DNA from 2 places in the Aestuariibius sp. HNIBRBA575 genome. Region 1 is predicted to be linked to the other one. Evidence: riboswitches for the same ligand, from Rfam matches in the RefSeq annotation. Region 1 holds a riboswitch; the other holds the start of a gene.

The links. A riboswitch is a leader RNA that binds a small molecule or an ion and turns the genes downstream of it on or off. The one in region 1 is predicted to bind thiamine pyrophosphate.
Region 2: another riboswitch for thiamine pyrophosphate. It lies ahead of thiB (thiamine ABC transporter substrate binding subunit); the one in region 1 lies ahead of thiC (phosphomethylpyrimidine synthase ThiC).

The regions. Positions count from the first base shown of each region.
Region 1 covers NZ_CP162414.1:2,419,537-2,434,959, forward strand. The annotation lists gene AB1F12_RS12190 (thiazole synthase) at 1-224, opposite strand, end outside; gene thiS (sulfur carrier protein ThiS) at 227-424, opposite strand; gene AB1F12_RS12200 (FAD-dependent oxidoreductase) at 393-1,361, opposite strand; gene thiC (phosphomethylpyrimidine synthase ThiC) at 1,358-3,169, opposite strand; TPP riboswitch at 3,275-3,396, opposite strand; gene AB1F12_RS12210 (inorganic phosphate transporter) at 3,553-5,046, opposite strand; gene AB1F12_RS12215 (NUDIX hydrolase) at 5,125-5,592, opposite strand; gene AB1F12_RS12220 (putative bifunctional diguanylate cyclase/phosphodiesterase) at 5,763-8,075, opposite strand; gene AB1F12_RS12225 (putative bifunctional diguanylate cyclase/phosphodiesterase) at 8,337-10,457, opposite strand; gene AB1F12_RS12230 (phosphate/phosphite/phosphonate ABC transporter substrate-binding protein) at 10,472-11,248, opposite strand; gene AB1F12_RS12235 (DUF3616 domain-containing protein) at 11,495-12,487, shown strand; gene AB1F12_RS12240 (S-(hydroxymethyl)glutathione dehydrogenase/class III alcohol dehydrogenase) at 12,697-13,809, shown strand; gene AB1F12_RS12245 (ABC transporter substrate-binding protein) at 13,848-14,879, opposite strand; gene AB1F12_RS12250 (sensor histidine kinase N-terminal domain-containing protein) at 14,852-15,423, opposite strand, start outside.
Region 2 covers NZ_CP162414.1:3,191,784-3,207,206, reverse strand. The annotation lists gene dxs (1-deoxy-D-xylulose-5-phosphate synthase) at 1-430, shown strand, start outside; gene AB1F12_RS16160 (hypothetical protein) at 572-1,183, shown strand; gene AB1F12_RS16155 (SDR family oxidoreductase) at 1,161-2,018, opposite strand; gene AB1F12_RS16150 (class II aldolase and adducin N-terminal domain-containing protein) at 2,055-2,801, opposite strand; gene AB1F12_RS16145 (ArsR/SmtB family transcription factor) at 2,909-3,217, shown strand; gene AB1F12_RS16140 (SRPBCC domain-containing protein) at 3,240-3,683, shown strand; gene AB1F12_RS16135 (YciI family protein) at 3,697-4,011, shown strand; gene ade (adenine deaminase) at 4,107-5,906, shown strand; gene AB1F12_RS16125 (AMP nucleosidase) at 5,903-7,384, shown strand; gene AB1F12_RS16120 (HU family DNA-binding protein) at 7,524-7,811, shown strand; gene AB1F12_RS16115 (DMT family transporter) at 7,973-8,848, shown strand; gene AB1F12_RS16110 (cytochrome c biogenesis CcdA family protein) at 8,906-9,619, shown strand; gene AB1F12_RS16105 (thioredoxin family protein) at 9,632-10,039, shown strand; gene AB1F12_RS16100 (HD domain-containing protein) at 10,040-10,702, opposite strand; gene aroC (chorismate synthase) at 10,686-11,789, opposite strand; TPP riboswitch at 11,880-11,978, shown strand; gene thiB (thiamine ABC transporter substrate binding subunit) at 12,018-13,001, shown strand; gene AB1F12_RS16085 (thiamine/thiamine pyrophosphate ABC transporter permease ThiP) at 12,977-14,506, shown strand; gene AB1F12_RS16080 (ATP-binding cassette domain-containing protein) at 14,493-15,188, shown strand; gene AB1F12_RS16075 (cytochrome c1) at 15,241-15,423, opposite strand, start outside.

The DNA.
Region 1 (15,423 bases):
TGGGCGGTGTGACATCCGGCGGTGTTTGGCAAAATTCGGCAGTTGGATTTTTGCAATTCCGCAAAGAAGCCACGCCCGGATCCATCCGCGGTTTCACGGCGCAGGGATACTGTGACGATGTCGGTTTCGCTGGCCTCGATCGCTTGCAACAAAATGGCCGGGGATGGGTATTGCGCGGTCCCCAACAAAAGCCGAGATTGAATTTCGGTGCCGTAAATCTGCATGACTAGCCTCCTTGCATTGGGGCAAGAATTTCGAGCTGATCGCCGTCGCTAACGCGCACGGTATCGCGCGCAGTGCGGGGCACAAATTGCCCATTTAGGGCGGTGGCCGTAGCCGGGTTTGCATAGCCAAGCTCAACCAGAATTTCGGCCAATATTGTGGCTGTCACGTTATGCGGAACAGCGTTCACTGTGATGTTCATCTGCGTTTTCCTGAATAAAATGCGCCGCAAGCTGCGCAGCCAAAGCCGGGGCTAATAAAAACCCATGTCGATAAAGCCCGTTCACATGGAAGGTATCGCCATGGCGGGTGACACGCGGGATGTTATCGCGATATGCGGGCCGCAATCCGACCCCGGTTTCGATCACCTCTGCCTCGCCCAGACCGGGATGCAAGGCAAATGCCGCCCCCAACAATTCCAACAATGATCGCACTGTAATGGCCCCAGTGCGGTCACTTTCGATCATGGTTGCCCCCACCATATATTGCCCCCCCGCGCGCGGCACGAGGTAGAGCGGAATACGTGGATGCAGCAGACGAACCGTGCGTGTGATCGTCACGTCTGGCGCATAAAGAATGGCCATTTCGCCGCGCACCGGACGCATATCCGGCTGATCCGCCGCCAGCCCCCGACAATCAACATCAACGTGATCCGGGGCGGGTGTGCCATACCGAATATCAACGCCCAGCGCCAAAACTCGATCGGTCAAATCAATCAACGCGCGACGTGGATTAAGATGCGCCTCGTCTTTGAAAAACAAGCCATTTGTGAACCGCCCCGTTAAGGCCGGTTCCAGTTCAGCCAGTTGATCCGCGTTTATCAACTGATGTTTTGTAGTGCGCCGCGCAAACCGGGACAGATCCGCGCGGTCCCGGGGTTGGGCGACGGCCAGCGACCCAGACCGATTGACCGGTGTGATGTCATCCCACCAATCAACGGCCCCCATCCCCAGTTGCACGACGACATCTTCGGCGGATTCACCTTCGCAATATGGGGCCAGCATGCCACCGGCGAACCATGAACATTTGTTGTCCGATGGCCCATTGCCGGTTTCATAGATCGTGACGGACCGGCCGCGTTTTGCCAATTCCAAAGCGCAAGCCAACCCGGCCACACCGGCCCCGGCGATGGTGATCATTCCGCTGGCTCGGATTGCACATCAGACACCGGCATATACAGGTCACCGCCCTCGCGGTATTTCTGCGTCATGGCCTCCATGCCCTCTTTTTGTGCTTCGGCACGGATGTCGTGACTGATCCGCATCGAACAGAATTTCGGCCCACACATGGAACAGAAATGCGCGACTTTGTGCGCCTCTTTGGGCAGGGTCTGATCGTGGAATTCACGGGCCGTGTCGGGATCAAGGGACAGGTTGAACTGATCCTCCCAACGGAATTCGAACCGCGCCCGTGACAGCGCATCGTCACGGCGTTGCGCACCCGGCAATCCTTTGGCCAAATCCGCCGCATGAGCCGCGATTTTATAGGTGATCACCCCGGTTTTTACATCATCCCGATCCGGCAGACCCAGATGTTCCTTGGGGGTCACGTAGCACAGCATCGCGCAGCCGAACCAGCCAATCATCGCAGCCCCGATACCGCTGGTGATGTGGTCATAACCCGGCGCGATATCCGTGGTCAGCGGCCCAAGCGTGTAAAACGGTGCCTCGTCACAGCATTCCAGCTGTTTGTCCATGTTTTCCTTGATCTTATGCATGGCCACGTGGCCGGGGCCTTCGATCATGACCTGACAATCCTTGGCCCACGCGATTTTGGTCAATTCGCCCAGCGTTTCCAATTCGGCAAATTGCGCATCGTCATTGGCATCCGCAATCGACCCCGGACGCAGCCCATCCCCAAGACTGAACGACACGTCGTATTTACGGCAGATGTCGCAGATCTCTTCGAAATGCTCATAGAGGAAGCTTTCTTTGTGATGATGCAGGCACCATTTGGCCATGATCGACCCGCCGCGCGACACGATCCCAGTGACGCGGTCCACCGTCATCGGCACCATATGTAGACGCACACCGGCATGGATGGTGAAATAATCCACGCCTTGTTCGGCCTGTTCGATCAAGGTGTCGCGGAACACATCCCATGTCAGGTCTTCGGCGATGCCGTTCACCTTTTCCAGCGCCTGATAGATCGGGACGGTCCCGATCGGCACGGGGCTGTTGCGGATGATCCATTCACGGGTGTTGTGAATGTTGCGCCCCGTGGACAGATCCATCACCGTGTCGGCGCCCCAACGGATCGACCAGACCATTTTGTCGACCTCTTCTTCCATCGAAGACGACACCGCAGACGTGCCCATATTGGCGTTGATTTTCACCAAGAAGTTGCGGCCAATGATCATCGGCTCAATTTCGGGGTGGTTGATGTTGGCAGGGATAATCGCGCGGCCGGCGGCCACTTCTGAGCGGACAAATTCGGGCGTCACGTAATCGGGAATGTTGGCCCCCCAATCGTTGCCATCGCGCGGCTCAACAGCTGCGTCGCGCATTTGGTTTTCGCGAATGGCGATAAATTCCATTTCTGGCGTAATGATACCGGCGCGGGCATAGGCCAATTGCGTCACGGCCTGCCCATCCTTGGCGCGCAGCGGCGTGGGTTTTACCGGGTATTCCGGGGTCAGATGGCTGCCTTCGACAAACCCATTATCTGCAGGGATAATGTCGCGGCCTTCGTATTCTTCGACATCCCCGCGCGCGATGATCCAGTCCCGCCGCAACGGGGCCAGCCCCTGCTGAATGTCGGTCAAAATTGCAGGATCGGTATAGGGGCCAGAGGCGTCATATACCGGCAACGGCGCCTCGCCTGCGGTGGGATGCACCGAAATTTCGCGCAACGGTACACGCAAATCCGGGTGGATTGTGCCTTTGACGTAAATCTTGCGCGAAGCGGGCATTTCACCCGTGGTGATTTTAGGATTAGGGACGTTCATTTTGGTGCTCCTCAAGCGTAACTCAAAAAGACACCAGATGAATTTCGGCTTGGGAAACGGGCGATGCCACACATCACCTTTGTCAGGATGCAGGCCCAATTTCAGTGGGATGCGCCCTTAGCTTCCTACGCCAGTATCAACTGGGTCAGGTTCAAAGGGTCGCGACACTACAGCTACGCTGCTATCCGCCTCTCAGTCCCTCAGTTGGGACTCCCCCGCGTGCTTATTGGCTAGACATTCTGCGGAATTGACGCAAGGGAAATTTCCAAACGGCCTATGATGCCCGCGCAATTCGGACCACAAGCATATGAAATATAACGAAATAAAAAGACCCCGACAGGAATGTGACGGGGTCTTTGATTGTAATGATGTGGTTTAGACGTTTATGCAGCGCCGCCCATCATGGTTTTGATAACCAGAAAAATCAGGGCCGACAGCAACGCCGCCGCCGGGACCGTAATGACCCAAGCCGCAATAATTGTCATGAAATGCGACCGGCGCACCAGCTTTCTGCGGCGACGTTCCTCTTTGGGCTGTTGCGGCACATCAGGCATGGCGATCCGGCGCTTTTTCATCTGCCGGGACGTATGCCATTCACGGAAAAAACCGACCCCAAACACGCCGCCCACAGCAATATGCGTAGAGCTAACAGGCAGGCCCAACCAACTGGCCACAATCACCGTGATCGCCGCTGACAAGGCCACACAATAGGCCCGCATTGGGTTCAATTTGGTGATTTGGTTGCCCACCATCCGGATCAGTTTTGGCCCAAACAGGAACAAACCAAACGAAATCCCGATTGCCCCGATTACCATGATCCATAACGGGATGGAAATCGCGTCGGTAAAGTTGCCCGATTTAGAAGCCTGAACAATCGCCGCCAAGGGGCCAACGGCGTTTGCAACATCGTTTGCCCCATGAGCAAAGCTGAGCAGTGCCGCGGACACAACCAGCGGGATCCCAAACAAAACCTTCAATGATTTGTTGCGGTTTTCCAGCCCGATCGATTGCTTTTTAATGACCGGGATCATCACCAGCCAAATCGCAATCCCCATCCCAAGCCCGATCAACAACGCCAATTGGATGTCAATTTTGATGATCTTTTTGAGCCCTTTGAGCGCGAGGTAAGCGGCAAACGCGCCCCCCATGATGCCCACCAGAACCGGCACCCACTTGCGAGCGGCGGCAATTTTATCGTCCTGGTACACGATGCGGGCCTTGATGAACCACAAAAACAGGGCTGCAACGACGCCCCCTAGAACCGGGGAAATCACCCAACTGGCGGCAATTTTGTACATCGTTGGCCAGTTCACCGCAGCGAACCCTGCCGCTGCGATCCCGGCCCCCATCACGCCGCCGACGACGGAATGGGTGGTGGAAACCGGCGCACCAATCCACGTCGCCAAGTTCACCCACAAAGCCGCCGACAAAAGCGCCGCCAACATGGCCCAAATGAACACATTTGCGGTTTGCATGCTTTCTGGTGCGATAATGCCTTTGGCGATGGTCGAAACAACATCCCCCCCAGCAAGCAAGGCGCCCGCGCTTTCAAATATTGCGGCGATGGCGATGGCGCCACCCATAGTCAATGCGTTGGCCCCAACGGCCGGGCCCATATTGTTGGCCACATCATTTGCACCGATATTCAGCGCCATATAGGCCCCAAAACCGGCGGCAATGACAACAATGAACGTATCACTGGATTTGCCAAACAGGATCAACGCCAGCAAACCCGCAATGACGATGAAAACAAGCGACACGCCCAGCCCAACCAGGGGGCGTGAGACATAGGTTGTGGCCGTTTCTAAATTCGAAAAGCGCCCAAGATCACGATCTAGTGTGTCCAAATGGCTCGGCTCATAGTCGTTTTTCGTCATTGCGGTCCCCTGCCCAAATATGTCTGGGAACGCCGTTAACAGATTACCCGCGTTTACTCAATAAACGGGCGCCGCATTCTAGCTTTGACCAAAGTTGATAAGCAGCTCTTTCAGCTCAGGCTCTTGCACCAGATTAGCCGCCTCTGAGGGGCTGAACCATTCACGGTGACGTTGGCTATCTTCTGGAAAAACATCACTCATTTGGGTGACCGCAACGGAATACACCATGGTTTTAACCGGCTGGGTCCAACCGGCTTTCATCCCTTTGTCATAGGTATAAGACCCCAATGCACGCTTTTCTGGATCGCCAGATTTTACACCCGCTTCTTCCCACGCCTCTTGCAGCGCGGTTTCGGTAGATGTCGTACCGGCAATTGGCCAGCCTTTGGGGATGATCCACCGCCCCGTATCCCGGCTGGTGATCAACAAGATTTTGCGTCCAGACTTCTCTGTGCGATAACACAGCGCCGCAAACTGAATACGTTTGGGCCGCTGTAACATCGGGTGGACGAACTCTGTCCACAGGTCACTCAAAACAGCTTTCATTTTCGTTCCGCCTGATTTTTTTCTTTGTCTGCTGTTCTAAATATATGGAAATGTTTTACAAAACTCAAATGAGCCTCACATTTGCTTTATCCAATCTCTAAATGACGGACAAAAACCCGAATGTCTGGTCGGCTGAAATCTGACTTTGTTACTGTTGCATGGGCCAAGTGCTAAGACACTTTTCGCTGCCACAAACTTTTCTGCAGCAATTCCGTCGCCTGTTCCTTAGGCAGGGGTTTGCCATCCACATATCCCTGCAGGAAATCAACATGGCACGCACGCAGACAATCGCGATGTTCCTCGGTTTCGGCCCCTTCGCCGGTGACTTGCATATTCAACGCATGGCCCAAATCAGTGATCGCCGTTACAATTGCACGGGTTTCAGCGGATTCTGGCATCTTGGAAACAAAGGCCCGATCAACCTTAATTTTATCCACCGGAAATTTCTGCAGATAGCTCAACGACGAATACCCCATCCCGAAATCATCCAGCGCAATTGTGACCCCAAGCCGTTGTAAAGCTTCAATTTCTTGCAACGCGGAGGATCCATTTGACAGAACCACGGTTTCCGTTATCTCCGCTTCGATCGCAGAAGCAGGGCAATTTGTGATCAATAGGCAATCACTCACAAACTCATCAATTTGCGCCCCGAACAATTTGGGTGACATGTTCACTGCGATACGCCCTTCAAATCCCATTTCTTGCCATTCTACGGCCGTTTGACACGCCTGAATCATGACCTGATAGGTTAAATCCGCGATCAATCCAGATTCCTCGGCGATGGGGATAAACTCTTGCGGGGAAATCGGGCCCATCGTTGGATGAACCCACCGTGCCAACGTTTCAAACCCAATGATTTGTTTGGTCCGCAAATCCGTTTGCATTTGATAGACCACAGAAATACTGTTGTTTTTCAATGCATTTCTTAACTCTGCGTCAAGCAATGATTTACGATTCACGACCGCTTCTAGATCTGTGTGGAACACATTGAACCTGCCTCGCCCACTATTTTTCGCCTCATAGAGAGCCAAATCCGCGCGGCGCACCCCATCCAGTGCACTCAATTCTGACGCCTCAACATGAGAAATTCCAATGCTTAACCCGGTGTGCAAAGTTCGCCAATCCACCTGCTGTGGATGGCTCAATTCTTCGATCAATTGTCTAGCAATCTCGACCAAACGTTCCTCGCTGTTTTTCCCTTTTGCTAAGATTGCAAATTCATCCCCCCCTAAACGCACCGCCAGATCCTGATCGCCAATGCGGGAACAAAAAATCTTTGCAATATGCTGTAACAGTGAATCCCCGACAAAATGCCCAAGCGTATCGTTAATCAGCTTGAAATCGTCTAAATCCGCCAACAGAATCGACGTGTCCTGCTCTTCGACATGCACCCATTCATTAAGGGTCTCTTCCATTAGCCGACGATTTGCTAAGCCGGTCAGACTGTCATGTTCTGACAGATATTTCGCCCGTTTGGTTTGACGCGCCTGTTCGGTATAATCTGTCGCCAGAATAACTGTCCCCAAGAACCCCCCGTTTTCGTCCTGAATAGGTCCACAACGCAAATACATATTCAAATCGCCAGACTCGTGTTTTGGGTTCACTTTGGTTTCAAATTGAAGGTTGGACTTTGTGTTGATGGCAGCGGTGACTTTGCGCGCAGCATTTGTATCAAGCCATTGTTTTGCGTCTAACAATTCCCCGACATAGGCACCGCGGAAATATTCGGTTGCATTGTCATTGCAAAAAACCACGAGCCCGGTTTCATCCATAAGCAAAACCGCGTCCCGCGTAGAGGCCAGCGCCCGCCCAATTCGTTGCCGGTCGCGACGGGCATATTCGTTATCCTGTGCCCTGAGACTTGTTACCTCTGCCTCATTTTTGCGCCACTGATCAATCGCAAGCGCAACCATCCCAATTTCATCTCTGCGGCCCAAACCAGGGATCGGGTCATTGATATCTTCGCATCCTATTCGGGAAATCACCTCTGTCAAAGACACCAATGGCTGAGAAAGTTTTGATAATATCGCAAACAAAATAGCAGCAATGGAGATCAGAAAAGCAAGCCAAATCAATGCCTTTTGATACATTGCTTCGACAAAATTCGAGTGATTTTCATGCGCATTCAAGGTGACAAATAATTCCCCCAAGGGGACTATTTGCCCGATTTCGTCAGCGGTCAGAACATGTGAAACTGTTAGATGCGTGGCATCGGGAACTATCCCCTCTGCTGACTGGCTGGTGACAACAGATGCATCAGGGCGGATAATCTCAATTCTAGCGATTGATCCGCCGTGCAACACCTCCCGCACAAGTTCATCGACCTGAGTAAGCTGAGCATTTTTAAGCGGTGCGATGACCGAATGCCCAATCAATTGGGCGGACAAGTTGGCCTGTCGCTGCAATACCTGTTCATATTGATTGCGTAGTTTAAGGATGTCGAAAACGAAGCCCGCACATAGCAACACAAAAATCGGAGCCAAGACTCCAAGCAACAAGCGTATTCGAAAAGAGGATCGCACCCGCGCTAACATTTGAGCTTACTTTTCCAGATCGTGGCACAACAAAGAACAATGAGGTATTTCCACCTCAGAGTGCGCAGAATTTGATTAAGTATGCGTTCAATCAACTGGAAACTATCCAGTTTTTTTCAAATGGCTTGGCGTGTAAAAGGATAAAAATTTTCACAACTGGTTTTGTGTGCGCAAAACAGGTTTGTGGCGTGTTGGTTTTGCGACCACAGATCAGACGACATTCGTGAAACTACAGTTTGATTGTCTGTTTAACCAAACAATGAAATCACCTGCCGTCACCGGACGACCACCAAGGTATCCTTGAAAGTTTTGACAATGCGTTGTGCGTAGAAATGCGAGCTGTTCCTGCGTTTCTATCCCCTCAGCAACCACATTTGCGTCAACGACACGTGACAATTCGAGGATCGTGTTAAACAGCTTTTTGGCGTCACTGCGCCCGTTCATTCCCGGCAACAGGCTTTTGTCGATTTTTAATGTATCAAAAGCGAGGTTTTTAAGACGCGCCAAATTCGAAAACCCGACACCAAAATCATCAATGGCAAGCCGCACCCCGATCGAACGCAAAAGATCGATGTTAAACACAGCCGCATCGTTATCAAACATCGCAGTGTTTTCGGTAATCTCAATCTCTAGACCACTTGGATCGACCCCAGTTTGATGAATGAGATCAACCAAATCAGAAACAAAATCGGGTTCCAACAACTCCTCAACAGAAAGGTTTATCGCAAGAACAAAGTCTTTGTGCGCAATAGCCTGGATATCCTTGGCGATGGAAATGGCAAGTCGGGTAATTTCCCGACCGATAAACGGCAACAGGCCAGAACTGGCCGCAACCGGTAGGAATACATCCGGCGTAAGAAGCCCCTTTTCCGGGTGGTTCCAACGTACCAACGCTTCTGCGCCAGAAACATCCCCGGTTTTGACATCAAACTGAGGTTGCAAATACAAAACAAACTGCTCTTCTTCGATCGCGGTCCGCAACTCGTTTTGGATTTGACTAACGCTCAGAAGCTCTTCGTGCAGTTTCTCATCGTAATATTGATAGCAATTCTGACCGGCTTGTTTCGCTTGATACATTGCGGCATCCGCAACCTTTAGCAGGTCATTCGCAGATCGGGCGTGCACCGGGAAAACGCCAACCCCGATACTGGTCGTCACGGTAATGGACACTTGCTTTGTATCCACTGGAACTTTCATTGAATTAACGATCCCTATGGCCACACGTTCGGCATAGCGTTCGGGCAAAATCAGTGTAAATTCATCCCCGCCGAGACGGGCGATTAACGCCGATGTTTGGGTTAACCCGCGTGGTTGGTCTATCGTCGCAGCCTCTAGCCCCAAATCGGTCACGCAGTGGGTTAACCGTTTTGATAAGGCAACCAACAACGCATCCCCCACATGATGCCCGTGTCGATCATTGATCGTTTTGAAGTTGTCGACATCAAGGAACATGATCGCGAAACGTTCACCTCGCATCGCGGCTGCCACCGTGACGCGTTCAAGCTGATCACTAAACCAAGCCCGGTTAGGGATTTCCGTCAGCTTATCTATATAGGCAAGCCTATGAATTTGCTGGATTGAGCCCCGCATCGTTACAAGCATCGTTTCAAAAGAATGTGCCAAACTTTCGATTTCGTCATTGGTTTGAACATCAATGGTTTGGTTCAAATCCCCGGCAGCGGCGCGTTCGGTAACTTGGGTCAAATGGATCAACGGTTCGGTCAACCTGCGCGCCAATATGATGCTGATTGTCATACCTAAGAAAATGAACACACCGCCAAGAATGGCGTTTCGAACCCAAACCGTTCTGATTTCATTGCGCAGCGTGTCCAGCCGCACATCAAGCCGCATGGTACCATACGTGTTATGGCCCAAGACGATGGGATGGGCGATACTCTCGATATTATCTGCGACAATGCGAATTTGCTCTTTCTGATCAAAGGCCTGACGTGCCAACGGGTCATCAATTTCCGCTAGAAATCCACCGATTTCCACATCGGACCCATCCACCAATAAAGTCCCGTATTCGTCCAGCAAATAGAACCTTTCAACGTCGGGCTGATTGCTGATTTCTTCGAATATGGCTTCAAGCTCTCCCGGCCTCCCTTCGATCAGGTAGGGCATGGACACTTCTAACCCCAATCGCAACAATTGTTGTGACCGTAGATCCAGCCGTTCACGGACCAGTTCCACTTGGGTTTGCACATTGAAAAAAATGACCGCTATGACAAAGACGCTGATCATCACGCCAAATATAGCCGCAAGCTTGCGCGCCAGACCGTAGCCCAACAGGGACAATTTAAGTTCCGATTTGGTAGGTTTGACCTTCATGTCCGACCCAAAGCTTAGATCAAATCCGCCGCCGCAAGCCGGTCAAGCAATGTATAAATGGGGTCAAATGTTCCCGCGACCCCCCGCGGAAATTCATCAAACCGAGAGGTTTTATGAAACTGTTCCAGTATTTCTGAGGTTTCTTCGTTTTCGGACATGTCTTGCAACACATCCGAAATACGCAGCGACAGGGCCGCGTCCAATCCGCCACGTCGGACCACGACTTGGCGCGGCACCTCAACACTTGTGGCGATGATACGGAACGCCCCTGGACGGGCTTCGTTCAATTGTGCCCAACGCCGTGGGTCCGTCGCCCCGGCTGCGATCCATCCTCTGGCCAGCCAAAGTAGGGTATTCTTGTCATCTTCGGTAAACACGTACCCAATTTCATCCTCATCGGGATTTTCCGTCCGATCAACGAGTTCCCTGAGAGGTAGGCGCGCATCAAGCAACATATCAACCGGCAACAGAAAACCCGAGGTAGAATCCGGCTCTTGAAAGCCAATTCTCTGCCCCACCAAATCCCGAAGGTCGTGTATATCACTATCTGTCGGCACGATAATCAGCGAGTGATAACTGGCCTCGCCCCGTTTCCACCGCCGCAGAAATGGCACGGCACCAGCACTACGCGCGACGTGCGCGGCGACCAATGGGCTGTCAAAATAGAGATCGACCTCGTTGGATTGCAGTGCCGAAATCATCCCAACAGAGCTTGTCTCAACTCTGATTTGTACTTCGGTAATTCCAAAATCTGCCAGCTCTGTTTCCAGATACCGTGCCATCGGGGTCATTCGATCAACATGTTTGCGAACGTTGTCATTGACACTGCCCAGCACCAAGACATCTGCATTTGCAAAAGTTGAAACACACAGAACACTGAAAACAAAAGTTAATACCTGTCGAAGGATGTTCATGTTCGATGTCCTCATTTGAAAGCATTTCAATATCGGTATCAATCATGCGTTAATTCACCGCTAATGTTGCCGCCTAGAAAATCCGGCGATTTTTACCGAAAATTTGTCTGTTGTGGGAACAATATGCGCACCCCTATTCGGAGCGATCAATTGAAGTGGCGTGCATTCGCATTTTTCGGACCGGTGCTGTTATTGGTTTTTGCACCGCAAGCCCAGGCAGAAACCCAAAGGTTTAACGGACTTTGCGACATTTCCGCAGCCGCGTCTTTAGGGGATGGAACCCTCATCGCGGCGAGTGATGAAGAAAACAAGTTGTTTACATTTTCGGTCCAAGCCGGTGCCCCGATCGCGATTTTTGATCTGAACAATCCCTTGGATCTGGCGTTTGGCAGTTCAGAAATAGACATCGAAGCCGCTGCAATTGGGGCGGATCGGATTTGGTGGATCGGGTCACATCAAGCGTTCAAACCCAACCGTCAAATGGTGTTTGCAACAAACATTCCGGCCCCTTCTCTACACGATCTAACAATCGAAGTACCGCCCTTTAACTTGACACAAGCCCTTCAAAGCTCAGAACAACTGGCAGAGGTTCTGCATCCGCTGACCTTTGTTGAGGACCCCAAAAATGGCGGTCTCAATATAGAAGCCGCCGCGTTGACCCCGCAGGGGCACCTAATGATCGGCCTGCGATCCCCCCTTGCGGGGACTGACGGGGTGAATGGGCCGGCGATTTTGATCAAGCTCAACCTGACACCCTCGGTCTCTGTGATCGATGTGGCATTGCTGGACCTTTCCAACCGGGGATTACGGGGGATGACAGCGCTGGATACGGGTTTTTTGATCATTGCTGGGGCATCTACGGGCGTTGGTCACAGTGAGTTGTTTCACTGGATTCCGGGGCAAACCCCCATTGCCGTTTCCGGGCAAAACATCGCGAACCTGAACCCTGAAACGTTGGTTTCGCTGCCAAATGGGCTTCTGGTGCTTAGCGATGACAGCTCTGCAATTCGTCATTCCCACGACGGAGGGTTCGAAAAATGCAAAACATTGCAACGAAACGAAAACCCAGACGACACAGGCGCAATTTTTACCCAAGGACTGCTTTTGCCGCGTTGACATCTGAATCTGCTCAGCCGTGTGACTGGGGTAAATTGGGGTGGCTTTGCCGTACTGGGCGCACCATTACGATGCTGATAGTCCCCTACCATTTCCGCAATCGACTGAATTCACGCAGCATTTTCAACCACACTTATTATTGATCTTAACCGCCACCAATGAGAACATAATTCTCTGGCCTTTTGGCAACCAACAAAGAGAGAATCGATATGAGAACCCGTGCTGCAGTTGCTGTCCAAGCAGGAAAGCCGCTTGAGATCATGGAAGTGAACCTTGATGGCCCACGTGCGGGCGAGGTTTTGGTAGAAATAAAGGCGACGGGACTGTGCCATACAGATGAATTCACCCGGTCTGGTGACGATCCAGAGGGTATTTTTCCCGCCATTTTGGGCCACGAGGGTGCGGGCATCGTTTTAGAAGTGGGCGAAGGCGTCACCACGTTGGAACCCGGTGATCACGTGATCCCGCTTTATACGCCGGAATGCCGTGAATGCGAATATTGCCTGTCGGGTAAAACCAACCTTTGCCAGAAAATTCGCCTGACCCAAGGCGCTGGATTGCTGCCTGACGGAACAACGCGGTTTTCGATGTTGGATGGCACGCCGATCCACCACTACATGGGCTGTTCGACCTTTGCCAACCACACGGTTGTGCCCGAAATCGCGCTGGCCAAAGTGCGCAAAGACGCGCCATTCGACAAAATTTGCTATATCGGATGCGGGGTCACCACAGGGATCGGCGCCGTCATCAACACCGCCAAGGTCGAAATCGGATCGCGCTGTGCGGTCTTTGGTTTGGGTGGCATTGGGTTGAACGTCATCCAAGGTTTGAAAATGGCCGGTGCGGATCAGATTGTTGGCGTCGATTTGAACGACAACAAAGCTGAAATCGGCAAATATTTCGGCATGACCGACTTTGTGAACCCGTCCAACGTCGAAGGCGATCTGGTGGCGCATTTGGTTGAACTGACCGGTGGCGGCGCGGACTATACCTTTGATGCGACCGGCAACACCGCCGTCATGCGCACCGCCCTAGAGGCCGCGCATAAAGGTTGGGGGGAAAGCATTATCATCGGTGTTGCCCCTGCTGGCGCCGAAATTTCAACGCGCCCGTTCCAGTTGGTCACAGGGCGCGTTTGGCGTGGCACCGCGTTTGGTGGCGCCAAAGGGCGGACCGACGTGCCAAAAATTGTCGATTGGTATATGGATGGTAAAATCGAAATCGACCCGATGATCACTCACAAATTGACGCTGGATCAGATCAACGAAGGGTTTGATTTAATGCACAAAGGTGAAAGCATCCGCGCCGTCGTCGAATTCTAATTTACGATCAGGTATGCGGCGGGGTCCCGTCCGCATACCTATTCCTGCACCAGTGAGCTTTCCCAATTTCGCAGAAATGTCACCCGCCGCATTCTGTCCAAAAACACCAGCAGTCCCGGACCAAAACGAATGGGCCGCAACGCTGAATTTTCCTGAAAACTTGTAGTGTCGATTGCGGGCAAACCAGAGGATTGGCTCAGCTCGGGCCGTTGATCCAAGCTCAGCAAAAAGTTTATCATTTTTTGAGCATCCGCTTCATTTTCGGCGCTGGTCGGGATCAAAGCGGTGCGTAACATCACACTGACGTAATCCTCTAGCTCGATGATTTGGAACCCGTCAATCACCTCGCTTTGGGATGCGGCATAACTGCCTAGCACATTGTATGCGAGGGCCAATTCCCCGCTCGCGACATCGCGGATCATGTCGCCGGAACAGCAATATAACCGCGCTTCCAATCGTCCCATGACTTCCATCAAACGCCAGAATGCTTCGCTGTTTCGACTGTCCTGCGTCGCCATGAGATACCCAAACCCCGACCTGCGAATGTCATACGTGCCCACCCGGTTTCGAAATCGTTCCGGGTTTTCGCGTAGAATATTAATCAATTCGTCCCGCGTCCTTGGTACGTCTGAGCCGGAAAAAAACGCATCCGACACCACCAAAACCGCCGGTTCCTGAGTAAAGGCAAATAGTTGATTTCGCCAATGCGCCCATGCCGGCAAATCCCCCATTTCCGCAGCCCCAAAGGTCTGTGCAAACCCGTCATTTGCCAGCTTAGTTTGCAGATCCATTGCCGATGAAATGGCCAGATCAAAAACCGCCCCTTCGTCATGGATGGCCTGCATCAGTTCCGATGTGCTGGTGATTGTGTAATCCACTGTAATATTTTGATTTTCCGACTGAAAGGCGAGGATTATTGGTTCAAACGCGCCGCGATCCGCCGTGGATATGACGCGCAAAACCTGACCGGTTTCCTGCGCCGGATACACAACCTGATCTTCGATCTCAAAACTAGCTGCAACGGACCCCGCAACGATCAGGCCTAACGCGGCAAAATTAGTGAAACGCATGCGCCTGCTCCTTGTGTGTTTGAAGAAATATCAAGCCGTCCACAATGGGCATTGGCCACGTCATCGGCGATCGTCAGACCCAGCCCAGAGCCCACAATATTGCCAACGTTCGCCCCGCGTTGATAACGGTTGGTTAATTGCGACAGGTCCATATCGGCAAACCCATATCCCTGATCAGAAATCGAAATGGTCAGCTGGTCAGCGACCTGCAATGTCACCGTGATTGCACTGTCATCGGGCGAGTATTTGATGGCGTTGTCCAAAATATTCATCAGCGCCGCCTGCAACAAAATCCCGTCGCCATTAAAGGGCACCGGGTCATTGGGCAGATCGCGATTTATCAAAATGTCCCTCAAATCTGCGGTCGGGGTCAGCCGATCACAGGTTTCGCCTACCAATGCGCCCAATTCCAAATCCTGTTGCGTCAGACTGTCTGCGCGAAACGTGACCATCGCGTGATCCAGCATTTGTCCCGCCGACCGAGAGCTTTCATCGATGGCGCGGATCATTTCACGGATCGCCTGTTTGTGTTCGGGTTTGTTCA
Region 2 (15,423 bases), 770 kb from region 1:
AATCGGCAAAGGCCGCATGATCCGCGACGGCAAAGGCGTGGCGATCCTATCCTTCGGCACAAGGTTGCAAGAGGTCGAAGCCGCCAGCGAAGCGCTGATGGCCAAAGGCATCACGCCCACCATCGCAGATGCTCGTTTTGCCAAGCCATTGGACAGGGACATGATCCTGAAACTGGCCGCAGAACATGACGCGCTGATCACCGTCGAAGAAGGCGCGGTTGGTGGGTTCGGGTCCCATGTGGCGCAATTATTGGCCGATGAAGGCGTGTTTGATCACGGGCTAAAATTCCGGTCCATGGTATTGCCCGACACATTCATCGATCAGGCCAATCCACGTGACATGTACCAAATTGCGGGCATGAACGCCGACGATATCGAACGCAAAGTGCTGGACGTGCTGGGCGTGGATGTGATCGGACAGCGTGCCTGATCTGTGACGTCACGGCACTAGTGCCCATAACGCTGAGTATTTGTGCCAACAAAAAATCCAAAGTGCTAGCGTGGTGAGGGGCCGGTAAACGGCCCCAACGGCGGGAGAGTTAGGATGCATGGCAGGCGGATTTTTCGATGGGTGACATTTTTGTTGGCGGGCGGATATGTCCTGCGGACGATTTTCTTTGGCGATTATGACACCTTTGGCGGACCGTTTCGGTATCTGACGATCTGGGCCTTGTTTGCGTCGTTCTTTGCGGCATCCCGGATGATGGCACTAGAAGAAGGGCGTTCTGACAAACGCTGGGACGGGTTTGTGTCCATGACGGCGGTGTTGAACGCCATGGTCGTGTTCCTGTTTTGGAAGCTGTATTTCGCCGACCCATCGTCCGTCACGTCGGATGGAAGTCTGGGGGATTGGTGGCTAGAGCTGTACCTGCACGGGGTCGGGCCGATGTTGCAATGGATTGATGCTGTGGTGATCCACCGGGCGTTTCGCAAATTGCGCGCAGGTTTGATGTGGTTGCTGGGCATCATTGGCGCGTGGATCGCTTGGGCCGAACTGGTCATCCAGCCGATGAACACGACCCCCAGCGGTGATGTCACCAGCGGGCTGCCGTATCGGTTTTTGAATTCCTTGGATTTCACCGGACGCGCGACATTTTACGCAACAAACTTTGCCGTTGCGGTTGTTTTGCTGCTGGTTTTTGCGGCGGTGGCTTGGGGTGTCAGGCGTCGTTTTCCGCGTTGAGCAATGCGGTAAGCCCAGATTTATAATCCGGATAGCGCAGCTCAATGCCCAGCTCTTCTTTGATGCGGGTATTTCGCACCTTTTTGTTTTCCGCATAAAATGACCGCGCCATGGGTGTCATGTCTGCGGTGGCGAAATCCTCGGACGGGGGTGGGGTTTGCCCCAACAATTCGGCCGCATAAGCGATGACATCCTGCGGCGGGGCCGGGTCGTCGTCACACAGATTATAGATCGCGCCGGGATTGGGGTTCAGCATGGATGCAGCGACGGTTTGGGCGATGTCATCGACGTGAATGCGGCTGAACACTTGGTCCGGTTTGACGATGCAGCGGGCCGTGCCATTGCGCACCTTGGCAAAGGGACCCCGGCCCGGACCATAAATCCCAGCCAGTCGAAAAATATGTAGCGGCAGGTCCAGCGCGGCCCAATCCGCTTCGGCTTTGACGCGCATTTCGCCACGTTTGGTCGATGGGGTCAGGGGCGTGTTTTCGTCGACCCAGCTGCCTTGGTGATCGCCATAAACCCCCGTTGTAGACAGGTAGCCAACCCATTCAAATCGATCCCGTCGCGCGGCGATTTCTTCGCGCAAATCGTTCAAAACCGGGTCACCATCCGGCCCCGGCGCGGCTGATATCAGCAAATGTGTTGCCACATCCAGGATCGATGTCAGATCCGCACCCGGCCATTGGACCGGTGATGCCCCCTGATCCAGAATCGCGTCGATATTGTCAGGATTGCGGGTGGTTCCAATGACGTGCCAGCCATGTGGGATCACCAGATCGGCAATCGCACGGGCGCTATAGCCATGCCCAAAAGAAAGTAGAATATCGCTCATCCAGCTTCCTTGCCGTGAATGGGTCTGATTGGCAAGTCACGACGCGTAATCGGACCCTTCGCTGTCCAAAATCGCCTTTAACTCGGTCAGATGACGGGTGTCTTGGTCGGGGTATTGTTCCAGCTCTTGTGCGGTTTTTTCGGCGATTTCGTCCGACAGAACCCGCAATGGCATGCCTGTCTGTACCGCGCGAATATAGGTTTCCGCCGCGCGTTCGAAATAATACAGCCGATTGAATGTTTCTGCGACGGTGGCGCCGATGATCATGATGCCGTGATTGCCCATGATCATGACCTTTTTCTTGGGGTCACTTAACAGGGCAGCGCAACGTTCGCCTTCTTCTTCGAAGGCCAAACCGCCATAGGCGTCGTCGATGACATAGCGGTTGAAAAACGTCGCGCAGTTCTGGTCAATCGGGGGCAGGCGGCTGTCCTGTAACGACGCCAGAACCGTGGCAAAGATCGAATGCACATGCATCGCGCACCGCGCATGCGAGCAGTGGCGGTGAATACCACTATGCAGCCCCCAAGCGGTCGGATCAGGCGCGTTTGGCCCTGTCAGCGATGTCGGGTCATTGGCATCCAGCGTCAGCATGTCACTGGCCTTGATCCGGCTGAAATGCATCTGATTTGGGTTCATCAGGAATTGCGTGCCATCGTCATTCACCGCGAGGCTAAAATGATTTGCCACGCCTTCGTGCAGGTTCAAACGGGCGGTCCAGCGGAACGCAGCAGCCAGATCAATGCGATCTTGCAGGTGTTGGATATTAGTGTGCTCGTTCATCAATGCCTCCTGTTTTGGAAAGGTAAGCACACAAAGCCCCGTCAGGGAAGCTTGACAATCTCGCATTAATTAATCATATTGTTAATTAACAAAAGTGGAAATATTGAATGACCCAATTGTCCGATACATTTGCCGCCCTTGGGGATGCCACACGTCTGTCGATTGTGGATCGTTTGTTGCAGCAGGGCGAACTCAGCGCTGGTGATCTGCAAGACGTGGCTGACATGTCCGCGCCCGCAATTTCCCGCCACCTAAAGGTGCTGCGCAATGCCGGGATCATCCAACAGCGCGTGGATGGGCAGCGGCGCATGTATTCCGTCGAACCAACCCGCGTGCGCGCCATCCACCAATGGACCATGGATCATCAGACATTCTGGGCCGGGTCACTGGATCGTTTGGCAGCGGCACTGGATTAGAACGAAACCAAAGGGGAACCAAATGCCCAATCTCACAATGAGCCGTGTGTTCAAGGCGGATGTGGAAACCGTATTTGCCTATGTGTCGAAAACCGAACATTTGATGGATTGGTGGGGACCTGAATCCATGACCATCACCCAGCATGACCTGTCGTTTGAACAGACGGGTCCTTGGATGTCGGTGATGACCAATGCCGAGGGGCAGAATTACAAAGTATCCGGTCATGTGACCCATGTGGATGCGCCAAATTCCATCGGGTTTACATGGGCATGGCATGACGAAACCGATCGACGAGGGGTCGAAAGCCACGTGACGATCAAACTGGTGCCCGCGCTAAACGGCGGCACCAAGTTTGAGCTAAACCACGTGGATCTGCCCGACCAAGAGGCGGCGCATAATCACAATCAGGGTTGGACATCGACCCTGCGCAAACTGGAACGTCTGGCCGGTGTGGTCGACGCATAAAAGGGAGAGAGACATGCCAAATTTCATCTTTGCATATCACGGGGGCAGCACCCCTTCGGACCCGGCTGACGTGGAAAAAGTCATGGGCGAATGGAACGCATGGTACGGATCCATGGGCGACGCTGTTCAGCATGGCGGCGGACCTGCGGGTAAATCCAACACGGTCAGCGCCGCCGGTGTGGCAGAGGATGGCGGGGCCAACCCATTGTCTGGTTTCACCATCGTGTCCGCCCCGGATCACGCCGCCGCTTGTGACATGGCCAAAGGTTGCCCCATGGTCAAAGACGGGTCCGGCAGCGTGGAAGTCTGCGAAGTCATAGAAATGTAAGCGATATTCCCGGCGCGGCGCAAAATCGTGCCGGGAATTGACAGAATGTCACACAGTGTCTTGCGTCTGTTGCAAAACTCGGGTGATATTCGGAAATGGAACATACCCTAAAATCTTGGGCACAGGTTGCCCCCCGTTTGGTCGCCGTCGCAGCGGGTCGCGATGCGGCGGATCTGGTGATCCGCGGCGGCAAAGTTGTGAACGTACAAAGCCGCGAAGTGCTGGACGGTTGGCAGGTGGCCATCGCCGATGGTCGATTTGCCTATGTGGGCCCCAATGCGGATCATTGTGTCGGCGCAAACACCGAGGTGATTGAGGCTGACGGTCAATACCTGATCCCCGGCCTGTGTGATGGGCATATGCATATCGAAAGCGGCATGCTGACCCCGGCGGAATTTGCCGCCGCTGTGATCCCGCATGGCACAACCACGATGTTCACCGACCCCCATGAAATCGCCAACGTTCTGGGGTTGGATGGCGTGCGGATGATGCATGACGAAGCCTTGATGCAGCCGGTGAATATTTACACCCAAATGCCATCCTGTGCGCCCTCTGCGCCGGGATTGGAAACCACCGGGTTTGAAATTTCCGCTGATGATGTGGCGCAGGCTATGGCGTGGCCGGGCATCATTGGGCTGGGCGAAATGATGAACTTTCCCGGTGTGATCAATGGCGATCCACAGATGCTGGCAGAAATGGCCGCAACCATGAATGCAGGCAAAACCGTGGGCGGGCATTACGCATCGCCGGATCGTGGGCCGGCGTTTCATGCCTATGCGGCGGGTGGTGCTGCGGATGATCACGAAGGCACCCGCGAAAGCGACGCCATTGACCGTGTCCGTCAGGGGATGCGATCGATGCTGCGGCTTGGATCGGCATGGTATGACGTCGAAAGCCAGATCACCGCGGTGACCGAAAAGGGATTGGATCCCCGCAATTTCATTCTGTGTACGGATGATTGCCATTCCGCGACGTTGGTCAATGACGGGCATATGAACCGGGTTGTGCGTCACGCGATTGAATGCGGGCTGGACCCGATTGTGGCGCTGCAAATGGCGACGGTGAACACGGCCACCCATTTCGGTCTGGAACGTGAATTGGGGTCAATCGCGCCGGGGCGTCGTGCCGATGTTATTTTGACGTCTGATCTGAAAACACTGCCCATTAATGTGGTATATGGACGAGGTCGCAAAATCGCTGAGAATGGCCAGATCACGGTTACCTGCCCCCATTACGATTGGCCAGACATGGCGCGTCAGACCGTTCGGCTGGGCAAAACCCTGACTGACACCGACTTTGAAATCAAAGCGCCCAATGGGGCCAATGCTGTCACTGCCAAAGTGATCGGCGTGGTCGAAAACCAAGCCCCCACCAAAGCGCTGACCGCAGAATTGCCGGTGGAGAACACCATCGTCGAAGGGCAGGGGGATACCTGCCAGATCGCGCTCGTGGAACGACACCGTGCAACTGGTGGCGTGACAAACGGATTTGTCAGCGGCTTTGGCTATCAGGGTCGTATGGCCATGGCCAGCACGGTCGCCCATGACAGCCACCATATGATTGTGGTGGGCACGGATCGCGAAATGATGGCGCTGGCGTCCAATCGTCTGGGCGAAGTTGGCGGCGGTATTACCATCTGGAAAGACGGCGTTGAGATTGCGCTGGTGGAATTGCCCATTGCCGGGTTGATGTCCGACAGCCCTGCCCAACAGGTCGCTGCCAAGGCCGATCAGATGGTCGCCGCGATGGCGCAATGCGGATGTACGCTGAACAACGCTTATATGCAGCATTCTTTGTTGGCATTGGTGGTGATCCCCGAATTGCGCATATCCGATTTAGGACTGGTCGACGTGACCAAATTTGAACTGACCGATTTGTTTGAAGGTGAAGAATGAATACTGAAACTGCCCCAGCGATCCACAGCCCTGAATTTGGCGAACACGAAGCGTTTAACGACCCGGCCAAGGCGGTTGCGCGGCTCATTGAGCTATACGATGCGGCGACAAAGTTCCTGTGTGAAAAGTTTTCTGATGCGCTGAGCAATGGCAATCCGGGTGTGCGGTATCGGGCTTTTTACCCTGAAATTCGCCTGACCACGACCAGCTTTGCCCATGTGGATAATCGGCTGTCCTTTGGGCATGTGTCCCAACCGGGTGCCTATTCCACCACGATCACCCGCCCCGATTTGTTTGCCCATTATCTGGAACAGCAAATCGGCCTGCTGATCGAAAGCCACCAGATGCCGGTCTATATCGGCGCGTCCCTGACCCCGATGCCGGTGCATTTTGCCGTGGCCAATGACACTAACTTGTCGGTGCCACAGGACGGGGCCGCGTCGTTCACCCTGCGTGATGTGTTTGACGTGCCTGACCTGACCACCACCCATGATGACATCGTCAACGGCTTGGAATTCACCTACGAAGACGGGTCCCACCCTTTGGCGCCGTTCACCGCACAGCGCGTGGATTATTCACTGGCGCGGTTGGCCCATTACACCGCCACGGCGGCGGATCATTTCCAAAACCATGTGCTGTTTACCAACTATCAATTCTACGTCGAAGAATTCGAAGCCTATGCGCGTGAGCAATTGGATGATCCAAACAGCGGCTATACCAGTTTTGTGGGCACCGGGAATGTTGAGATCACCCAAGCGGATCAGGACCTGCCCGTGCCGTCAAAACTGCCACAAATGCCGACCTATCATTTGAAACGCGCCGATGGCGGCGGGATCACGTTGGTCAATATTGGCGTGGGGCCTTCGAATGCTAAAACCGCAACAGATCACATCGCGGTTTTGCGCCCGCATGCTTGGGTCATGGTTGGACATTGTGCCGGGCTGCGTAACACGCAACAGCTGGGTGATTTTGTGCTGGCCCACGCCTATCTGCGCGAAGACAAAGTGCTGGATGATGACCTGCCGGTTTGGGTGCCTGTGCCCGCCTTGGCAGAAATTCAGATCGCTCTGGAAAATGCGGTGGAAAATGTCACCGAACTGCACGGCTATGAATTGAAACGTTTGATGCGGACCGGGACGGTGGCATCGGTGGACAATCGGAACTGGGAATTGCGCGAACAAAGCGGCCCGGTTCAGCGGCTCAGCCAATCACGTGCCGTTGCGCTGGATATGGAAAGCGCGACCATCGCAGCAAACGGGTTTCGGTTCCGTGTCCCATACGGCACCTTACTTTGCGTCAGCGATAAACCGCTGCATGGCGAACTGAAATTACCCGGTATGGCCTCAGATTTCTATAAGACCCAGGTTGCACGGCATTTGCTGATCGGGATAAGAGCTATGGAAAATCTTCGCGAAATGCCGTTGGAGCGTATCCACAGCCGGAAACTGCGAAGTTTTGAGGAAACTGCCTTTCTTTGATGGCAAATTCGTCAATTTCCCCAACAAAATGCACGTTTTGCTCTTGCATTGATCTACTATTCGTTGTGTGCATACACAACATTGCGTTACATACGCGACATGAGGCCCAAGTGTACGGGCAGTAAGGGAGACTAAAACCATGGCAAAACCCATGACAAAAACACAGTTGGTTGCCGCTCTGGCCGAAGATCTGGGCAGCGACAAAAAAGCCGCAGCCGCAGCGCTAGACGCAGTCACAAATCTGATCACCCGCGAAGTTTCCGCAGGTGGTGCAGTGACCCTGCCAGGCGTTGGCAAAATCTATTGCCGCGAACGCCCAGAGCGCATGGTGCGTAACCCTGCCACTGGCGAACAGATCAAAAAAGACGCAGACAAAGTGGTCAAAATGACCATTGCGAAAGCTCTGAAAGACAGCGTGAACGGCTAATCGCCCACGTATTTTGACATTGGAAAAGGTCGCCTTTGGGCGGCCTTTTTCGTTTTGTGATCTGTAGTGGTTTGTGTTTCCCCAAAGAATGCGAAAGGGTCGCGCTGATAACCCTGCACGTTGATGGCGTGTGTCCTGATCCCAGCACAAAGAAGACTTTGATGGATTTCAAATCGGTATTCATGGGCCTGAGCTTTGGCTTGATCTGGGCGTCTGCCTTTACGTCGGCGCGGATCATTGTCGCCTATGCACCGCCCCTGACAGCCCTGTCGATCCGGTTCTTTTTGGCGGGGATCATTGGCGTGCTGATCGCCAAGGCCATGGGCCAAAGCTGGAACCTGACGCGCGGGCAATGGCGGTCTGTGGTGATATTCGGGTTCTGCCAAAACGGGATTTATCTGGGCCTGAATTTCGTCGCAATGCAAAGCATCGAAGCGTCCCTGGCCGCGATCATTGCCTCGACCATGCCGCTCTTGGTCGCCATGGCTGGCTGGGTCGTGTTCAAAGAAACGATCAAGCCGATGGGCATCGTGGGTCTGGTCGCTGGCATGGTTGGGGTCGCGCTGATCATGGGCGCCCGCATGAATGGCGGCGCTGACCTGATGGGGGTGATCCTATGTGTGATCGCAGTGATTTCGCTGTCGGTTGCGACTCTGTCGGTGCGATCCGGTGGGGCCGGAGGCAATGTGTTGATGGTGGTTGGGCTACAAATGTTTGTCGGGGCGTTTGTGCTGGCAATTCCAGCCGCCTTGTTCGAAGATTTTGACGTGGTTTGGTCATGGCAATTGATCGCTTCCTTTACCTACACGGTGCTGGCGCCGGGATTGTTGGCGACATTTATCTGGTTTCTGTTGGTGGGCCGGATCGGGACGGTGCGGGCATCGGTCTATCATTTTGCCACGCCATTTTTCGGCGTGCTGATTGCATCGATGCTGCTGGGCGAACGGCTGGGTATATGGGACGTGGTCGGCGTGATCATCATCGCGGGCGGCATTTTGGCGGTGCAATTGTCGAAACAAAGTCCCACGCGGATGTGATCGCACGTTGGGGCAATGTGGGCTGACAGGGCGCGTTCTATCCGTCAGGTTGCCCCCATGGATTTGGTGTTTGGATATCTGGCGGGTCTGTTGACCCTGATTAACCCCTGCGTGTTGCCGGTGCTGCCGATTGTTTTGGCCAGCGCGTTACAGGCCAGCCGCTGGGGGCCTTTGGCTTTGGCGGCGGGCATGTCGGTGTCGTTTGTGGCGTTTGGCATGGCCGTGGCGGTGTTTGGTCGCCAAATCGGCCTGTCCCAAGACACGTTGGTTCAGGCTGGGGCCGTGGCGATGATCCTGTTCGGTCTGGTGATGCTGGTGCCGCGCCTGTCAGAACGGTTTGCCTTTGCGACATCGGGCGTATCGGGTCGGGCGGATCAGGGCATGGATCAAATTGATCGCAGCGGCTTACCTGGCCAAGCCCTGGGCGGAGCGTTGTTGGGCGCCGTTTGGGTACCGTGCGTCGGCCCCACATTGGGCGGCGCAATCGGGCTTGCCTTTATGGGGGAAAGCTTGCTTTGGGCGGCGCTGATCATGCTGAGCTTTGCGTTGGGGATTTCCACGATCATCGTTGTGCTGGGCTATGGCGCGCAATCCGCGATCCGCGCGCGACGTGATACATTGCGCGCCTTGGCGGTTAGGTCCCGGCCCATCATGGCGCTGATTTTCATCTTTGTGGGGCTGGTTTTGCTGTTCCACCTTCATCAGTATGCCGAAATCTGGCTGCTGGATCATATGCCGGTTTGGCTTCAGGACCTGTCGGTCCGGTTTTAAAGGAGTTGTTTCATGAAACGTCGTGACTTTATTGCGCTGAGCGCTGCATTGGCCGTCACCCCGGCCATTTTGCGGGCCGCACCGCTGAATTACACACCCGGTTTGGTGCAACAGCATCTGGCCGATGGGGATGTGGTGTTTTTGGACTTTAAGGCGGATTGGTGCACAACCTGTCGTGCGCAGGAACGTGTTATTCAAAGCCTGAAAGCCGCTGATCCCAGCTATGACGCGGCAATCACGTTTATCAATGTGGATTGGGACCAATACGGCGATTCCGAATTGTCGCGTGATCTGAATATTCCACGTCGCTCAACTTTGGTTGCGCTAAAGGGGGATCAGGAACTAGGGCGGATCGTCGCCGGAACAAGTCAGGCGCAGATTCAGGAATTGATGGACATCGCCCGCGCTGCGGCTGGTTGATCACCAATCTGGGGCGTCATGCCCCAGCTCAACCGCCAGATTCTGCAAAAACACGCGCAGAACTTTGGCGCGTTTCTGGGCCAAGTCGCGCCCCGTTTTGGTCTGCATAGTGTCCGGCAGGCGCAGCAGTTTCGCCTTAAAATGATCCACGGCGAATTGGCGATCATCCAGCGGACGTTGGGTGGCAAACGGGTCCGGCCCGTCAAATAGCGGCCTGTTCAGCCCGCCGGACACTGCAAAACATCGCGCCAATCCAATCGCGCCAAGGGATTCGATGCGATCCGCGTCTTGTAAAATACGGGCCAGCGGCGTGTCACAAGGGATATTGGCGGAAAAGCTGTGGGCGGCGATGGCGTGTTGGATCGCTGCGATCTTCTCAGGATCAAAGCCTTGATCCAATAGGATCGGTTGCGCCGCCGATGCAGACATCTGGGACGCACGAGCGCGGTCCGGATGATCCTTGGGCAATGTCACCAGATCATGCAGATAGGCGGCGGCCATCAAGGCGGGTAGATCGTCAAAGTTTTCGCCAGCGGCGATGTGTTTTGCGTTCAACCACACGCGATCCGCATGGGCCACGTCATGTGCAGCGTCACTGTCCGCGCCATGACGCGCCAAAACATCTCGCAGCGCTGCTTGCAATGCTTCAGCCGATTGGGCCACGAACGCCCCCGGTTTGCCCTCGATCCAGCAACAGATGGTCCAGTATCACCGACGCCATCATCGCTTCGCCCACAGGCACAGCGCGGATACCGACACAAGGATCGTGGCGTCCTTTGGTGACGACCTCGATTGGGGTGCCATCTTTGCGGATGGATTTGCGTGGGCTCAGGATTGATGACGTTGGTTTCACGGCAAAGCGCACAACGATGTCCTGTCCTGTGCTGATCCCGCCAAGGATCCCACCGGCATGGTTGGACGCATATTGCGGGCCGTTTTGCCCCATGAAAATTTCGTCTGCATTGTCACGGCCCGTTAGGGCAGCGGCGGCCATGCCTTCGCCAATTTCCACACCTTTGACGGCGTTGATCGACATCATCGCAGCGGCCAGATCCGTGTCTAACTTGCCATAAACCGGTGCGCCGATGCCTGCGGGGACGTTGCGCGCGACGACTTCGATCACGGCACCGACCGAATTGTGGTCATCCTTGCGCAGCCATTGCAGGTACTCTTCCCATTCTGATGCAGCATTTGCGTCGGGGCACCAGAAATCGTTCTGCGCGATGGTTGCCCAGTCAAACCGATCCCGGTCGATCTTTTTCTCGCCCATCTGGGTCATGTAACCGGTGATTTCTACATTGGGCGCCAGCGCTTTGATCGCTTCGCGGGCCACACCGCCGGCGGCCACACGGGACGCGGTTTCGCGCGCCGAGGATCGCCCGCCGCCCCGTGGATCGCGAATGCCGTATTTCTGCCAATAGGTGATATCAGCGTGACCGGGGCGGAATGTCTGTTCGATGTCGCCGTAATCTTTGGACCGTTGATCGGTGTTGCGGATCATCAGCTGGATCGGCGTGCCGGTGGTCGTGTCATTATAGACGCCCGACAGGATTTCGACCGCATCCGGTTCGTTGCGCTGCGTGGTGTTTTTGTTCTGACCGGGGCGGCGTTTGTCCAGCCAGTGCTGCAACATATCCGCGCGCAACGGCACACCCGGCGGACAGCCATCAACCGTCGCACCCAATGCGGGCCCATGGGATTCACCCCACGTGGTTACACGAAATAAATGTCCATAGCTGTTCAGGCTCATGATGCGGGCTCCTTTGGGTTGGGTCTAACGGGCGCGGGCCTTGCTCTCAAGCGGATTTGCTTGCTCTTGGGACAGAACCATCCTATGCGTGTCGCTACCTCGGGGTGCCAGATATGGCTGAGATGTAATCGCGAACCCGTAGAACCTGACCCGGTTAAGACCGGCGGAGGGAAGGTAATTTGGATGGTCCAAATGCCCCACTTCCGTCCGGCGCATTTGGAGAATGTTATGAAGCATATTCTGACGAGTGTCGCAGGACTTGCTCTGATGGCGGGCGCCGCCCACGCAGAGCCCCCTGTTCTGACAGTATACACCTATGACAGCTTTGTGTCCGATTGGGGCCCCGGTCCTGCAATCGAAGCCGCCTTTGAGGCAGAATGCGCCTGTGATCTGCAATTCGTTGGCGCGGGTGATGGTGCCGCGTTGCTGGCCCGTGTGCAGCTAGAAGGCGACAATACAGATGCCGATGTTGTTCTGGGCATCGACACCAACCTGACCGCCGCTGCGCGTGAAACAGGTCTGTTTGCCCCCCATGGCGTGACCGCTGATCTGGACCTGCCGATCGAATGGTCGGATGCTGAATTCCTGCCCTATGACTGGGGTTATTTCGCATTTGTTTCGACCGAAGGCGTCGAAGCCCCGGCATCATTGACCGAACTGGCAGTGAGCGATCTGAAAATCGTGATCCAGGATCCGCGGTCCTCGACCCCCGGTCTGGGGCTGGTCCACTGGGTCCAAACCGCACACCCCGATGACAGCCAAGCCATCTGGGAAGCCTTGGCAGACAATGTCGTCACCGTGACGTCCGGCTGGTCCGAAGCCTATGGCCTGTTTCTGGAAGGCGAAGCCGACGCGGTTTTGTCCTACACCACGTCGCCTGCCTATCACCTGATCGCAGAAGAAGATTCCGGCAAAGTCGCTTGGGCCTTTGACGAAGGTCACTACATGCAGGTCGAAGTGGCCGGTAAAATCGCCCAGACGGATCAGTCTGAACTGGCCGATCAATTCATGGCGTTCATGGTGTCTGAGGCGTTCCAATCGGTGATCCCAACCACGAACTGGATGTATCCAGCCGTGACCCCGGCGGATGGTTTGCCAGACGGGTTTGAAACCCTCGTTCAGCCCGCAACCGCGCTGTTGCTGTCCCCAGAGGACGCCGCCGCAACACGGGCAGATGCGATTGAGGAATGGCGCGCAGCGTTGTCTCAATAAACCGCCTTAAATGGCCGGGAACCCTGGCAGCATTGCTCTTGGTGGCATTGGTGCTGGGGACGCTATTGGCGGTTGCTTTGCGCGCCGAAGATGGCACAGGGCTGGGCGCGGCTGATTGGGCCGCGATCCGGTTCACAATTGTCCAAGCCGTGATATCCGCCGCCCTGAGCGTCGGCTTGGCCATCCCTGTCGCGCGCGCCTTGGCGCGGCGTCGGTTTTTCGGGCGCGGATTGTTGGTCACCCTTTTGGGCGCACCGTTTATTTTACCTGTGATTGTTGCCATCCTTGGCCTGCTGGCCGTGTTTGGCCGCAACGGAATTGTCAGCCACGCGCTGGGCTGGATCGGGCTGCCGCCTCTGTCGATTTACGGGTTTCACGGCGTGGTGCTGGCCCATGTGTTTTTCAACCTGCCCTTGGCGGTGCGGATGATCCTCCAAGGTTGGATCAGCATCCCCGCCGAACGGTTCAGGCTGGCGGCCACCCTGAATGCCCCCATCGGTCCATTGCTAGAACGCCCCATGTTGCGCGCCGTTGCGCCGGGTGTGTTTCTGGTAGTGTTCCTGATCTGCCTGAGCAGTTTTGCGGTCGCCTTGGCGCTGGGCGGGGGCCCGCGCGCCACGACGGTTGAATTGGCAATTTATCAGGCGTTGCGGTTTGATTTTGATCTGGGCCGCGCGGCATTGTTGGCGCTGGTGCAGGTTGGATTATGCACGATCACAGCACTGCTAGCATGGCGGATCGCCGCGCCAGATGGGCTGGCGGGGGGATTGGACCGTGTGGTGGATCGCTGGGACGGATCAAAGGCCATGGACGGTTTCTGGATCACCGCCGCTGCGCTGTTTCTATTGCTGCCCTTATCCATGGTGATCCTGAACGGTTTGACCGGAATGTTGCAGATGCCCGCCAGCGTTTGGCCGGCCTTGATGCGGTCTATCGGCGTGGCCTTGGCGTCAACTGGTTTGACGATCCTGCTGAGCCTTGCACTGGCGTTAAACAATGGTCGGTTCGCTGGCTTTGCCGGGGTATTGCCGCTGGCGTCTTCATCCTTGGTTGTGGGAACCGGATTATTCCTGATTATCCGCGAATTTGCCAATCCGCTATCCTATGGTTTGGTCGTGACCGCGTTGGTGAATGCGATGCTATCCGTGCCGTTTGCGATCCGGGTTTTGGCCCCGGCGATGCGGGATGTGGAACATACATTTGGGCGATTGTCCGATAGTTTGGGCCTGACGGGCTGGGCGCGCCTGCGCTGGGTGATCCTGCCCAGATTGCGCCGCCCGCTGGGGTTCGCCGCAGGTCTGGCCGCCGCGCTGAGCATGGGGGATCTGGGCGTCATCACGTTATTTGCGGGCACCGGGGGCGAAACATTGCCCCTGTTGATGCATCGCCTGATGGGCGCCTATCGGATGGAGGCCGCGGCGGGCGTGGGTCTATTGCTGTTGGCCGCAAGCCTGACGATGTTCTGGATATTTGACCGCGGGGGACGTGTGGATGCTGAAACTTGACCAAGTGGCGCTGAAACAGGGTGAGTTTCGCCTTGAGGCGAATTTTGCCCTGCATCGCGGGATCACCGCGATTATCGGCCCGTCGGGTGGGGGAAAATCCACGCTGCTGGCGGCGATTGCCGGGTTCCTGATCCCAGATCGCGGACAAATTCTGTGGCAGGATCGCGATTTGGCGGGCTTGGCGCCGGGTGCGCGGCCTGTGGCGATGCTGTTTCAGGACAATAATCTGTTTCCGCACCTGACCATTGGCCAGAATGTTGGGCTGGGCATGTCGGCCAAACGTCTGTCGGCTGATCAGCGGAATCGGGTGCAGGACGTGCTGAAACAGGTTGGTTTGCCGGATATGTCTGACCGTAAACCAAATGCGCTGTCTGGTGGACAACAAAGCCGGGCTGCATTGGCGCGCGTTTTGGTCCAAGACCAGCCATTGGTGTTGCTGGATGAACCATTTTCCGCGCTGGGACCGGGGTTAAAGGACGAAATGCTGGACCTGTTTGTGCGTGTTTTGGGCACCGAAGGTCGGCAATTGGTGATGGTGACCCATGATCCCGCAGACGCACGTCGCGTGGCCGATCAGGTGGTGTTTGTGGATGCAGGCACCGCGTCCGCCCCAATTGCAACACCAGCGTTTTTCGACAGTGATGACACGGCCATTCATGCCTATCTGGGGCGCGCGTCCTAACGAAAAAGGCCCACCAAATGGCGGGCCTTTCCTTTAACTCAGATCGCTTGGATCAGTCTTTTTTCGCAGCAGCCTTGGCCGCGGCTTTGTGGGGGGCCCACAGACGTTTGTTGGTCACGTAAAGCAATACGGACAACATCGTCAGCAGGATCACACCGGACAGACCAGCGGTTTTGCGGGCTTCCAGTTTGGGCTCTGCGGCCCACATCAGGAAGGCAGCGATGTCTTGCACTTC